Candidatus Kuenenia stuttgartiensis: one gene and its partner. The protein of the gene in region 2 interacts with the protein of the main gene of each other region in a pairwise test. Links are inferred from orthologs where the notes say so. Each region holds a gene or a part of one and is shown on either strand. Other genes may lie near its edges.

Region 1 (5,273 bases), 2.6 Mb from region 2 along the record:
GTGATTGTTCGCCTTGCATATTTCTATTGTCTTGTCTATCCCGTATCTGGTGAGCCAGCGCTTTATCAACCATTCCGGATGGCTATAGTTTTTTGCGATATATGATGTAAGGTTTTCCCCCGGGTCTGGAAAGATTGGCTCGCTGAACTCACACCAAACGTTTTCTTTCTTGTATAACAATTTTTGCTGATTGACATTTTTATGATTGACTGAATATTTATTCTTTATGGTTCTGTCTACTGCACGCAGTATCGCATTGGCAAACCGCGCAGCATCCGGGCGCCGTATTAGATTTTTAACGAGTTCTACGGAGGTATTTACCGCGGCTGAATGAGGTATTTTATCTAAAAAAATCATTTGATAGATTCCCAGACGCAATGCATATAGCAACCAGGGTTCTATTTTTTGGGGCGGAATCTTAGAAAAGAAAGAAAGTATGGTATCAAGGGATAATCGATGGCGGGTAATGCCGTTTACCAGTTCAAGGAGAAGGTGTTTGTCTCGCCTTGATACATTCGTTTGTTGGCATCGCTCCTCAACAAGTTCCTGTGCTAAAACATCTTTTTCATCAACCTTCCGCAGAATGCGAATACTTTCAAGGCGTACATCAATCTTATTTGAGGAATTTTTCAATTGCTTCTTTTACTTCATCCATATATACGTCCGTATCTTTGCAATATCCATGTGGTCTGAGATTCGGCACTGCAAAAATGGTTTTTGGGGCAGCGGCCATCAAACCGGTTCTTAATTCTTTTTCGCAGGCAATAGCAACAACTCCGTGTATCTCTGCTGATTTTACTTTTTGAAGGGCAATACGTCCTCCGGTGGCAAGAGATATGTGAACGCCATATTCTTCAGAAAATTCTATCAGATCTTTTATCTTGCACTTTCCGCAGCGTTTACATTCGTTCAAATCGTTCTTTACATTTTGTTTACACGCCGAGTGTTGAATACAATGCGGGAAGAGAATAAGTAAGTTTTTTGAAGAGCATTTTTTCTTCCTGAGTTTTACCATAAGATTATTGATAGAAACAAACTTCTTATCAATAAATTCCATAATTATCGGCCTCTTATAAAAATGTTAGTGTTTATGCAGTAAACATGTCCTGAGATGCAACTTTGTAACCACGAATAAAATCCTGCGCATCCATTGCGCGTTTCCCTTCAGGTTGCAACTGCGTAATACAAATAGAGCCATCCAATGTTGCAACGTGAATTCCACAGGTTGCCGTTTCGACAACTGTTCCCGGTATAATAGATTCCTGCGTGCTACATCCCTCATGAATACGTGTCTTTAAGAGAATAATCCTCTTTCTCGTTTCTGGCAGGTTGTTCTTATTGTAAAACGCATATGCCCCAGGAAGAGGTGTAACGCCGCGTATTCGATTATGAATTTCCTGTGTTTTTTCTACCCAGGAGATCAATCCGTCTTCTTTTTTCAGTTTTGGGGCAAAAGTCACCTTTTCTTCCTCTTGTTTCTTATAACGCGCCGTTTCTGTTGCAATACTATCCAATGTTTCCAATAACAACTCAGCACCCATAAATGATAATCTTTTTTCAAGTTCCCCTGCGTTTTCATCCGAGGATATTGAAGCGCTTTTTTGCGCAATAATATCACCTGCATCCATTTTAATGGTCATCACCATAGAGGTTACGCCACTCATAGTTTCACCTTTTATAATAGCCCAGTTTATAGGGGCGGCTCCACGGTATTTTGGCAACAAAGATGAGTGTATATTTATACATTTGAATCGTGGAATATCGATTATTCGGCTGGATAAAAGTTGCCCGAATGCTACAACAACGATAAAGTCAGGGGCATATCTTTTCAATTGTTTTATTACAGGTTCGTCATTTACATTGGCTGGTTGTAATATTTCCCATCCCAATTCCATAGCTTTGATTTTTACCGGCGAAGGGCAAAGTTTTTTGCTTCTTCCTTTTGGCCGGTCTGGTTGTGTTACCACGGCAACAACATTATACCTTGATTTTGCCAAAAAACTCAGGCTGGGAACTGCAAATTCCGGAGTTCCCATAAAAATAACGTTCATAATTTAACCAACTGTTCCTTTTCTCCCTTTTTCAGATTTTGCAAAAGAGTGTATTAAACCGGAACCCGGTCTTTTTTATATGACTGCTCTAATTCTTTTAATTGTTGAGATGCAGCAAGTCTGCTGGCAGGGCTCATTCTGTCTATGAAAAGACATCCATTCAGATGGTCAAGCTCGTGTTGCCATGCACGGGCAAGTAAATCTTCCAGAACAACCTCAATTTTCTGTCCATTAAGATTATACGCGCATACCTTAATTTTGTGGGTTCTTATAACCTTTCCCATAATGCCTGGAAAACTTAAACATCCTTCTTCATTACTTGTTTCACCAGCTTCTTCCATAATTGATGGGTTGATAAACACATTATCGTCTACATTATTTCCAACAACATCAATAACGAACAAGCGCACAGACCAGCCTACCTGTGGCGCCGCCAATCCAATACCATGCACACGACGCATCAATTCAACCATTTTTTCTGCCTTTTTATACACATCTGCATTGATTTCTGTCAGAGGTTTTGCCTTTTGGCGCAATACAGGGGCTGGATAAGTAACAATATTCACTTGATTATTTTTTTCTGAAAAATATAAAGGTTTAAAAAAGTCTGGGAGATAACAGCCCTTTTTAAAAAAATTACGGTAATATTTTAGTTTTTCAAAAATCCGTCCATGCGTTAAACCTCACCGCATTTATAGAATAGCCTAAAGCCATGGCTAACGTGTGAAAATGTATTATTTAAGAGCGGATTAAATTCGACTAGTCGACTTTTTAGAATATAATAAAAACAAACAATAATTGCAAGCGGCAAAAAAGCTTGATATCAGCATTCCCTGGTAAATTTTCACCTATTTCTTTGCTTGACATGTTATATAATCGTTGGCTATAATGGTTTCTTAAATATTGAGATTGACGGCACTATAATAGTATTGAATTAAGGAGGTGTTTTTGGAAAATATCTTAAATAAAGAGATAAAGGGGATTATTGATACTTATCCGGAAGTAGGCAAAATTCTTGAGGAATATGGCATAGGGTGTGCACCATGTTCTGTTGGAAGCTGCTTAATGAAGGATATAGTTGGAATTCACAATCTTGATCCTCTGCAAGAAGCGACGTTGATGTATAGGATAGAAAAGGCTATTTATCCGGACAGGGAGGTACCTGAGCCAAAGGTGGATTTGACAAAGATGGCTGCTCCTAGGAAAATTACCTATTCTCCTTCGGTGAAAAAACTTGTGGATGAACATGTTCTTATTAAACGACTTTTGGCTCTCATACCTTCCATTGTTGAATATATTGAAAGCAGCATGGAACTTGATAAAGACCTTGTGTTAAGTTGCGTTGATTTTATACGTAATTATGCAGACAAATATCATCATATGAAGGAAGAGGATATTTTATTTAAATACGTTGATGAAAATGCTGAAGTTATACAAATTATGTATAAAGATCACGATACAGGAAGAAACCATATCCGGCAAGTAGTAGAGGGGGTGAAAAGTGGTGACAAAGCTGCGATAAAAGAACACCTTTTTGGATACATGGATTTGCTTACACAACATATCAAAAAAGAAGATGAAATCCTTTATCCTTGGATTGATCGTCAATTATCTGACGCACAGGTAGGTGAAATGTTTCAAAGGTGTAATGATGCGGATGCTTCTGTTGGGGATGAATTGCCAAGAAAGTACGAGAATTTTATTATTGAATTGGAAGAGAAATTTTTAAGGGAGGTTGTAAAATGAGTGGTTGTCCAGGATCAAAAACGATAGATTTTAGTGAAAAGGAAGAACAGAGCGAGGGTGAATCAGGCAAGCGCCAGTCTCAGTTAAGGCAGTGGCCGATACAGTTGCACCTAGTTTCGCCACAAGCGCCTTATTTTCAGGAAAAAGATATTTTGTTGGTCGCTGACTGTGTTCCTTTTGCATTAGCTGATTTTCATAAGGATTATCTGAAAGGCAAAAGCATTGCTATTGCTTGCCCTAAACTGGATTCGGATCAAGAGGTCTATATAGAAAAAGTAAAGTCTTTAATTGATAACGCAAAGATTAATACTTTGACTGTAATGATCATGCAGGTACCGTGTTGTTTTGGGTTAGTTCAGGTAGCAAAAGAGGGTGCAGAAAGGGCAACTCGTAAAATACCGGTTAAGCAGGTTGTCGTAGGTATTGAAGGTGGCGTTTTATCCGAGGAATGGATTTAATATTTCAAAAATCCCTATTTTTACTAAAGAAAAAATCCCTGAGTTGAATTACTCAGGGATTTTTTTCTTTATATTTGAAAAATCAGACGTTGTACGTTGGTGCTTTCCCTGCGTTTTAAATCAACTATTAATTCTTTTCCTGTTCCCAAAAATTCATATACCAACTTTCCTCCGCCAGAATCTGAGTGACTATTAAACAAGGTCTTGCCAGAGACGGTTTTACCGTCAAGACTTGCCGCAAATATTTTTAACGGAAGGCAACATGCTGCTTGAAAAATCAAATGGCCATTCAATTCAATAAGATGGGTATAGTGTGGTATTTTTCTGCTGGTTGGTCGATTATTATTTGTGTTAATGGATATTGTATTTTGCGGAATATTATTGTGTTGAGGCTGAGTTTTGATCATATGCTTTTCTGAAGCTTGAATTGCATTTTTCAGGTATTGGTCATTGAGCAAATTTGCACAATGTAGAACCGACATTGCATCTACCTTGTCCAGTGCATAATCATGGGGTGTTTTATCGGTATTTTTTCTCTCTCGAGTGCTTGCAACCTTTTGAGCAAATAAATCTATTAATGGAAGTTCTTTGTAACTTAAATTCATAGGATATTTTTAAAATATCTCAAAGGGCACGAAGAGACCATACAAAAATAATATTTTTTACAGAGTTGACGATAGCGGTATATGACTTTGCAGATTAGTCCCAATTTTTGTCCTTTTTATGAGAAATGGTTGTCATGATTAATTGTTATTGTCCGGCTAAAAATATGCAGATTTTGTAACACTTTAGTTTTTTAGAAAATCCATTCATTTGTGTTTCATCGTATATTGAAAGTCAGGGCGAAAACAAATGTATTTTATAACTGATATCACTCACACTATAGTGCGGGATTAATGGAAGTAAAATTTGTACCAGTTTACGCTAATTTTTATATGTTTTGATTATTTCCCTTTTTCTAATTTCCAGCATTAAGCGATTAATATCGTCATTTTGCGGCTCTTGAAACGTTTCTCCT
Region 2 (6,276 bases):
ACCGGGAGAAGGGCCAGGGAATATGCCATGAGTTTAGGGGCGGATAGATTATTAGTGAAACCGATGCCTGCTGATATTTTTATTGATGCCGTGATGAGCACATTGAACGGGTATAAAAAATATCTTCCACACCCTATCAGTGCATTTTCCGGAAAAGATGAAACGGAATTTTGCCGGAATTATAACGAATATTTAATCAGGAAACTTGAAAGGCAGTTGTTAGATTCTGAGGGTGAAAACATCGGACTAGAGGAAAATGAGCTAAAATTTGCAAATTTAGCGTCCGTGATAAATGATGGAATTGTTGTATTAAATGAGAACGGGCATATTACGCATTGGAATCCTGCTGCCGAAAAAATATTTGGATATTCGGAAGAAGAAATGAAAGGGAAAAATATCCTCAACGTTATCGGCGGCGCAGAACACACAGAACCAGAGATGCGTTTTTTTAACAATATTAAAGCGGGGTGCATTATTAATGAAACAATTGAGATTACAGGCGTTAAAAAAAACAAGAGTGAATTCCCTCTGGAGGCTTCATTTTCAACACTACAAATAGGGAGACAAATACATATCATTGCTATTTTTCGCGATATTAGTGAACGGAGAAAAAAAGACGATGAGAAAAGAAAAAAACAGGCCATCCTGCAATTAATTAACGAAGTGTTTGATACTGCGCATGATTTGTTGACCGTTGACAGTACTATGAGATTATATCTTAAAAAAATGTGCAGATATTTAGGATGGCCCGTCGGTCATATTTGTAAGGTAATATATACGGTAAATGGTGCAATAAGGCTGGAATCTACAAGGCTATGGTATTTTGAAAACACCAAAGAGTTCAGTCTGTTGAGAAAGATAGGTGAGAATACTATTTTAAAACCAGGAGAAGATTTGCCGGGGAAGGTCTTTAGCAGCAGGAAAATGGAATGGATTCCGGATGTTACCAAAGATAGTAATTGTATCAGAGCGCAACACGCCATTGTAAAAAGTGCTGCTATTGGAGTACGGGGAGCATTTGCGTTTCCCATAAAAGAAGGTGATAAGATACTGTATATATTTGAGTTTTTCTCACGAAAAGAAGAAAAACCACAGGCAATATTCTTTGAAGTAGTGGATAATCTTGCCCTACAGCTCGGGCGTTTGATTGAGCGGAAAAGAGCGGACGAAAGGATTCGCAAATTGTCACAGGTAGTAGAACAAAGTCCGGCATCAATTCTTATTACCGACAAGGAGGGGATTATTGAATACGTTAACCCAAAGCTTGCCGAACTAACAGGATATACCGGGGATGAAATTATTGGGCGAACCCCGCGGATGTTAAAATCGGGGAAAACATCAAATGAAACATACAGGAATTTATGGAATACCATTATTTCGGGTAAGGAATGGCAAGGCGAGCTGTTGAATAAAAAGAAGACGGGAGAATTGTACTGGGAACACGTGCATATTTCCCCCATAAGAAATCACAAGGGTCATGTGACCAATTATCTTGCGATTAAAGAAGATATTACAGAACATAAGAAATTCGAGACCCAACTTTTGAACATGGCAACCCGGGATCCCCTGACAAATCTCTTTAATCGCAGGCGTTTTCAGGAGGAATTGCAGTATTGGATTGCCCAGACCTTACGGTATGGGGCAACCGGGGCGCTCCTGTTTCTCGATCTTGATAATTTTAAATACGTAAACGATACCCTCGGACACCAGGCTGGAGACGAACTTCTTATTCGCCTGGCAGAAATGCTTCGTTCCCGTTTACGTGATACCGATATTTTTGCCAGATTTGGCGGAGATGAATTCGCCATACTATTGCCTTATACTGACAGGGAGAAAGCCGGATTAATTGCAAACGAAATTCTTGAATTGACCAGAGAACATACCTTTGAGCATTCTAAAGTGACGTTTAGCATTGGCATTGTGATATTCCCCGAACATGGACGTGATGCTGAAACATTGCTTGTTAATGCTGATTTAGCAATGTATCGTGCAAAAGAGAGCGGGCGTAACCGGTTTTGCGTGTTTTCCCAGGAACAAAAAACACATATTGAAGCCCAAATAAACTGGGAAAAGAGGATCAGGAATGCATTGGACAATGACCGTTTTGTATTACATTTACAACCCGTGATTGATCTGTCAAATAAAAATATTATCGGATATGAGGCATTACTACGCATGCTTGGCGAGAAAGATGAATTGATATTCCCCGCAGAATTTCTTAGTATTGCAGAACGTTTTGGACTTATCCGTGATATCGACCGCTGGGTCGTTTGTAGCGCTATCCGTCTTGCTGCGGAGCAGCAATTTTCTGACAGAGGTATATTCCTTGATATTAATCTTTCCGGCAAGGCATTTGCCGATACCGAATTGTTAGGGATCATAAAGCATCAGTTTAATACCAGTGGCACTAAGCCGGGAAGTATTGTTTTTGAGATGACCGAAACAGCTATGATGGAAAATATGATTGCAGCGCAGGACTTTCTTGCAGCGCTTAAGCATATGGATTGTCGCTTTTCTCTTGATGATTTTGGCAGTGGATTTTCTTCTTTCAATTATCTCAGGCATTTAACGGTTGATTATTTAAAGATTGACGGCAGCTTTATTAATGACTTGCCAAACAATCCGGTAGATCAGCACATGGTAAAGGCAATAGTTGAGTTGGCGCATGGTTTAAAAAAAAGAACTGTTGCGGAATTTGCAGACTCCGGGGATACACTGCAATTGCTGCGTAAATTAGGGGTAAATTACGCACAGGGAAATTACATCGGTAAACCACGGTCAGTTAGTGAAGTATTTAATTAGCGCCACAGTCTACAGTCTACAATTTGCCGATTGCTGACTGTAGATTGCCGACTGCCGATATTGGCCTCCGTGTAAAAAATATCAAAAACAACCTGGCGCTTATGGGATTCCGGACATTTGCCTGTTTTCTCAAAAGATTAAAATCATTACAACAACTTCTCTGCAATCTGAATTGCGTTGAGGGCGGCGCCCTTGCGAATATTATCACTTACAATCCACATATCGATGCCATTGTCAATGGATATGTCTTCGCGAATACGCCCCACAAAGACTTCATCCCTTCCTGCCGTTTCTGAGGCTAATGGATAGAGCTGATTGGCAGGGTCGTCGATTACCTTAACCCCAGGCGCCGTGGAAAGGAGTCTTTTCACCTCCGCTGCCGTTATTTTTTTCACCGTTTCTATATTTACCGACTCGCTATGGCCGCGAATAACCGGCACCCGCACCGTTGTCGCAGTTACCCGAATCGAATGGTCTCCCATGATCTTCTGGGTCTCATTCACCATCTTCATTTCTTCCGAAGTATAGCCATTGGGTAAAAATGCTTTGCTCTGGGGAATTTGAGGAAGCACGTTAAATGCTATTTGATGAGGAAATAATTTTCGCTGAAAACCCTCTTTGCCTTCTAAAATACTCATTGCCTCCTTTTTAAGCTCATCAATCGCCTTCAGGCCCGCGCCTGATACCGCCTGATAGGTAGAGACCACCACTCTTTTGATTTTTACGGCGTCATGGATAGGTTTTAACGCAACCACCATTTGAATTGTTGAACAATTGGGATTCGCAATTATACCATGATGTTTCGGAATATCGTATGGGTTTACTTCCGGCACTACCAGAGGGACGTCATCATCCATTCGAAACGCGCTGGAATTATCCACACAGACAGCGCCGCTTTCAATGGCATAAGGCGCATATTCCTTGCTGATATCCGCGCCGGCGCTGAAAAGGGCAATCTTAATGCCTTTAAATGAATTTTTTGTTAATTCCTGCACGATGTAATCTTTTCCGCAAAACAGTATTTTTTTTCCCGCCGAGCGCCCTGACGCCAACAATCTCAGTTCATTCAACGGAAATTTCCTGCTTTCCAGAATGCTTAAAAATTCCTTGCCAACTGCGCCTGTAGCCCCGACTATTGCAATGTTAACAGACATTTTTGCTTCTAACTCCTTTCCCGGTTCCTGCAAACGGCCATTTCCCGTTTGATAAAATGTAAAACACGCGCCCTATTTTATTCTTATAAGAATGTCATCGCAAATACCTTTTTCCCGTCTCACCTGTTCTATTTGCGATAAATACCTTTGTGCGTCCGTATAATATCCTGCCGTTGGCTTCAGGCCCGGCAGCAATTGAAGCCAATACCGATTTTCTAAAACCATAAACAATTCCCTGATGTATTTGCTGAATATCGAAGCAAGGGCAGCCGCAAGGCTTACGGTTTCCCCTTTTTCCGCAAAAGATATTTTTATACTCCGTTTTTTCCCGCTTATTACATATGAAGAAACTTCACTGCTTTCTCCCAAAATCTTTATCTCTTTTCCCGGAAAATATTTTTGCAGTAAATGTGAATACGTATTTCGTCCGCCCTGTTTATCGATGAGCAATTCTACATTGCCATTGCTTTCTTTCAGCAACTTTGCCACATGTTTGATACTATTATTGAATAAAACAGTAGATTTGTTCCCGCATGACCGCACTTGTTCATTGAACTCGCGAACGGCAACAACACAGCTTGCCGCATGAGAAAATCTGATACCGTGTTTTGCAAGGCTGTGCTGCAGCAAATCAATATAATTTACAAAAACAGCCTCGCTTGTGGCGAAAGGCAATGCATAATCTTTTTGAGTGTACCAGGGATAACCATCTATTACTTCCCTGTCGAAACATGATAAGGAATTCAATAACTGATAAAAAGAGGCAATTTTAACACCCTTTACTCCCAAAAATGACAGAACCGCATCTTCCAACGGTTTAACGCCGTTTCGTGTGCTGTACAGTTTTTTGCTGTCACATACCGCCAGCCGTTGTTTTCTGCCATGAAGTCCATCAGAAATAGCATCTTTTAACAAATCCCATAATGAACAATTAGCTTTGTCGTCAGGTACGTCAAGTGCCACAACACTGATTACCAAGGGGCCAAGCACTGGTCCGTATCCCGCTTCATCAATACCGGCAATTATTGTCATTTAAAAAACCCTCAATTTTTGCAGTATTATATAGCTTCACAAACGAAAGTCAAAAAGGAAACAAATACTCTAGTTGTTTTCAATGTAACTTCTGAATAAGTTGAGGTTTTTATGATATTCTACCTTAGCTCTTTTTTTAGTTTTTCAATGGCTGTTCGCATAGCTTTGCCGGCCAATTCAATCTCATCTTCGTAAGCGGCGCTTTCATTTACATCAATAGTCCAAAGAATGTTACCATTCTTTGTATCAATGCACTCGGCCACAAAAGAAACCGTACCCCGCTCATAGATTAAGGAGCTTGATAGTTTAAATTCTAAAATTTTTCCGATGACCACCGAGTCCACGCCCAGCAGTTTTCCCAAACGATCATAATCTCTGCGCTCTACAAGTTCTTTTTCATTGGCCTTCGATTTGTTGATAATTTTGGCAATGTCTGTACGGGAGCGAACCTCGTATATGCCCAACCCTGAAAGTTCCCGTGACATTATAGAGGCAAGCATCTCACCTGCATTTGCAGTGCTGATCGTTTTTACCAATGTGCCTGTTACTCCCTTTTTTGGCAGTAATTGGTCGTTAAAATGCATAACGGCAATGGTTTTTATACTGCGGGAAGCATCATTGCTATCGACAATAATATTTGTTTTAGAAATTGTTTTGCAGCCAAAACACAGAAGACAAATGATAAAGGCAATAATTACGGTCGATTTGTTCACAAAACCTCCTCATATGAATCGATTTGATTAAAAAATAAAAAGGACTTTTGCCGATAATAAAATATACAATGTTTACAATGAACACGGCAATACCTATTTAGATGGACGGAAGTCACGATACATTTGCCGGATCACGTTACAAACCCGCCGGGATTTTCGGGCAATAAACCCGGCCAACTAAAGCATCTCCTAAGAGTTGATGGATGTTACATCTCATTCTTGTTATGGTTTAGAGGAAGGGGCGGAACCATTCCCTTTATTATATTGACAACCTCCGGTTTATTTATAGAATTAATTTTCGTCGGCGGTACAATAGTATTTTGGGAAATGAGTATAATTTATAGAGAAAATAGGAGAGTGATATATAATGAAGCAAAAAAATAATGTATTAATGTATATTGTTTTTGGTATTACTTTTTTGATTGGCATTATATTTTTTGTCGTTCCACCGATGGTGAAAAAACCTAGTTTTACCAAAGAAATTCCTGATAGCACATTGGGGTTTACAAAACGGGATGATTTTCACATGGAAAAGTATTCTCCTCGCCATGACCTTACTTTGCAGGACCTGAAAA

The links. Proteins that work in one complex are often made in the same cells at the same time.
Region 1: the proteins of KSMBR1_RS03220 (region 2) and def interact in binary tests that used the Escherichia coli proteins (3 or more experiments, as listed by UniProt). The link is inferred for Candidatus Kuenenia stuttgartiensis from one-to-one orthologs.

What each region holds. Positions count from the first base shown.
Region 1 is NZ_LT934425.1:3,318,260-3,323,532, reverse strand. The notes cover bases 862-3,623. They hold def (peptide deformylase), read right to left. Parts: upstream 2,618-3,623; coding sequence 2,105-2,617; downstream 862-2,104. Other genes in these bases: KSMBR1_RS15470 (hemerythrin domain-containing protein), read left to right, coding at 3,000-3,623; fmt (methionyl-tRNA formyltransferase), read right to left, coding at 1,089-2,051; KSMBR1_RS15485 (DUF116 domain-containing protein), read right to left, coding at 862-1,057. Outside these bases: 16S rRNA (cytosine(967)-C(5))-methyltransferase RsmB, read right to left, coding at 1-633; more of KSMBR1_RS15485, read right to left, coding at 614-861; more of KSMBR1_RS15470, read left to right, coding at 3,624-3,797; KSMBR1_RS15465 (4Fe-4S ferredoxin), read left to right, coding at 3,794-4,255; KSMBR1_RS15460 (hypothetical protein), read right to left, coding at 4,324-4,860; KSMBR1_RS15455 (hypothetical protein), read right to left, coding at 5,180-5,273. UniProt on the Escherichia coli protein: Removes the formyl group from the N-terminal Met of newly synthesized proteins. Requires at least a dipeptide for an efficient rate of reaction. N-terminal L-methionine is a prerequisite for activity but the enzyme has broad specificity at other positions.
Region 2 is NZ_LT934425.1:696,446-702,721, reverse strand. What follows is about bases 1,953-4,863. They hold KSMBR1_RS03220 (aspartate-semialdehyde dehydrogenase), read right to left. Parts: upstream 3,957-4,863; coding sequence 2,949-3,956; downstream 1,953-2,948. Other genes in these bases: KSMBR1_RS20720 (ribonuclease H family protein), read right to left, coding at 4,029-4,863; KSMBR1_RS03225 (EAL domain-containing protein), read left to right, coding at 1,953-2,802. Outside these bases: more of KSMBR1_RS03225, read left to right, coding at 1-1,952; more of KSMBR1_RS20720, read right to left, coding at 4,864-4,988; KSMBR1_RS03210 (CsgG/HfaB family protein), read right to left, coding at 5,108-5,701; KSMBR1_RS03200 (hypothetical protein), read left to right, coding at 6,069-6,276.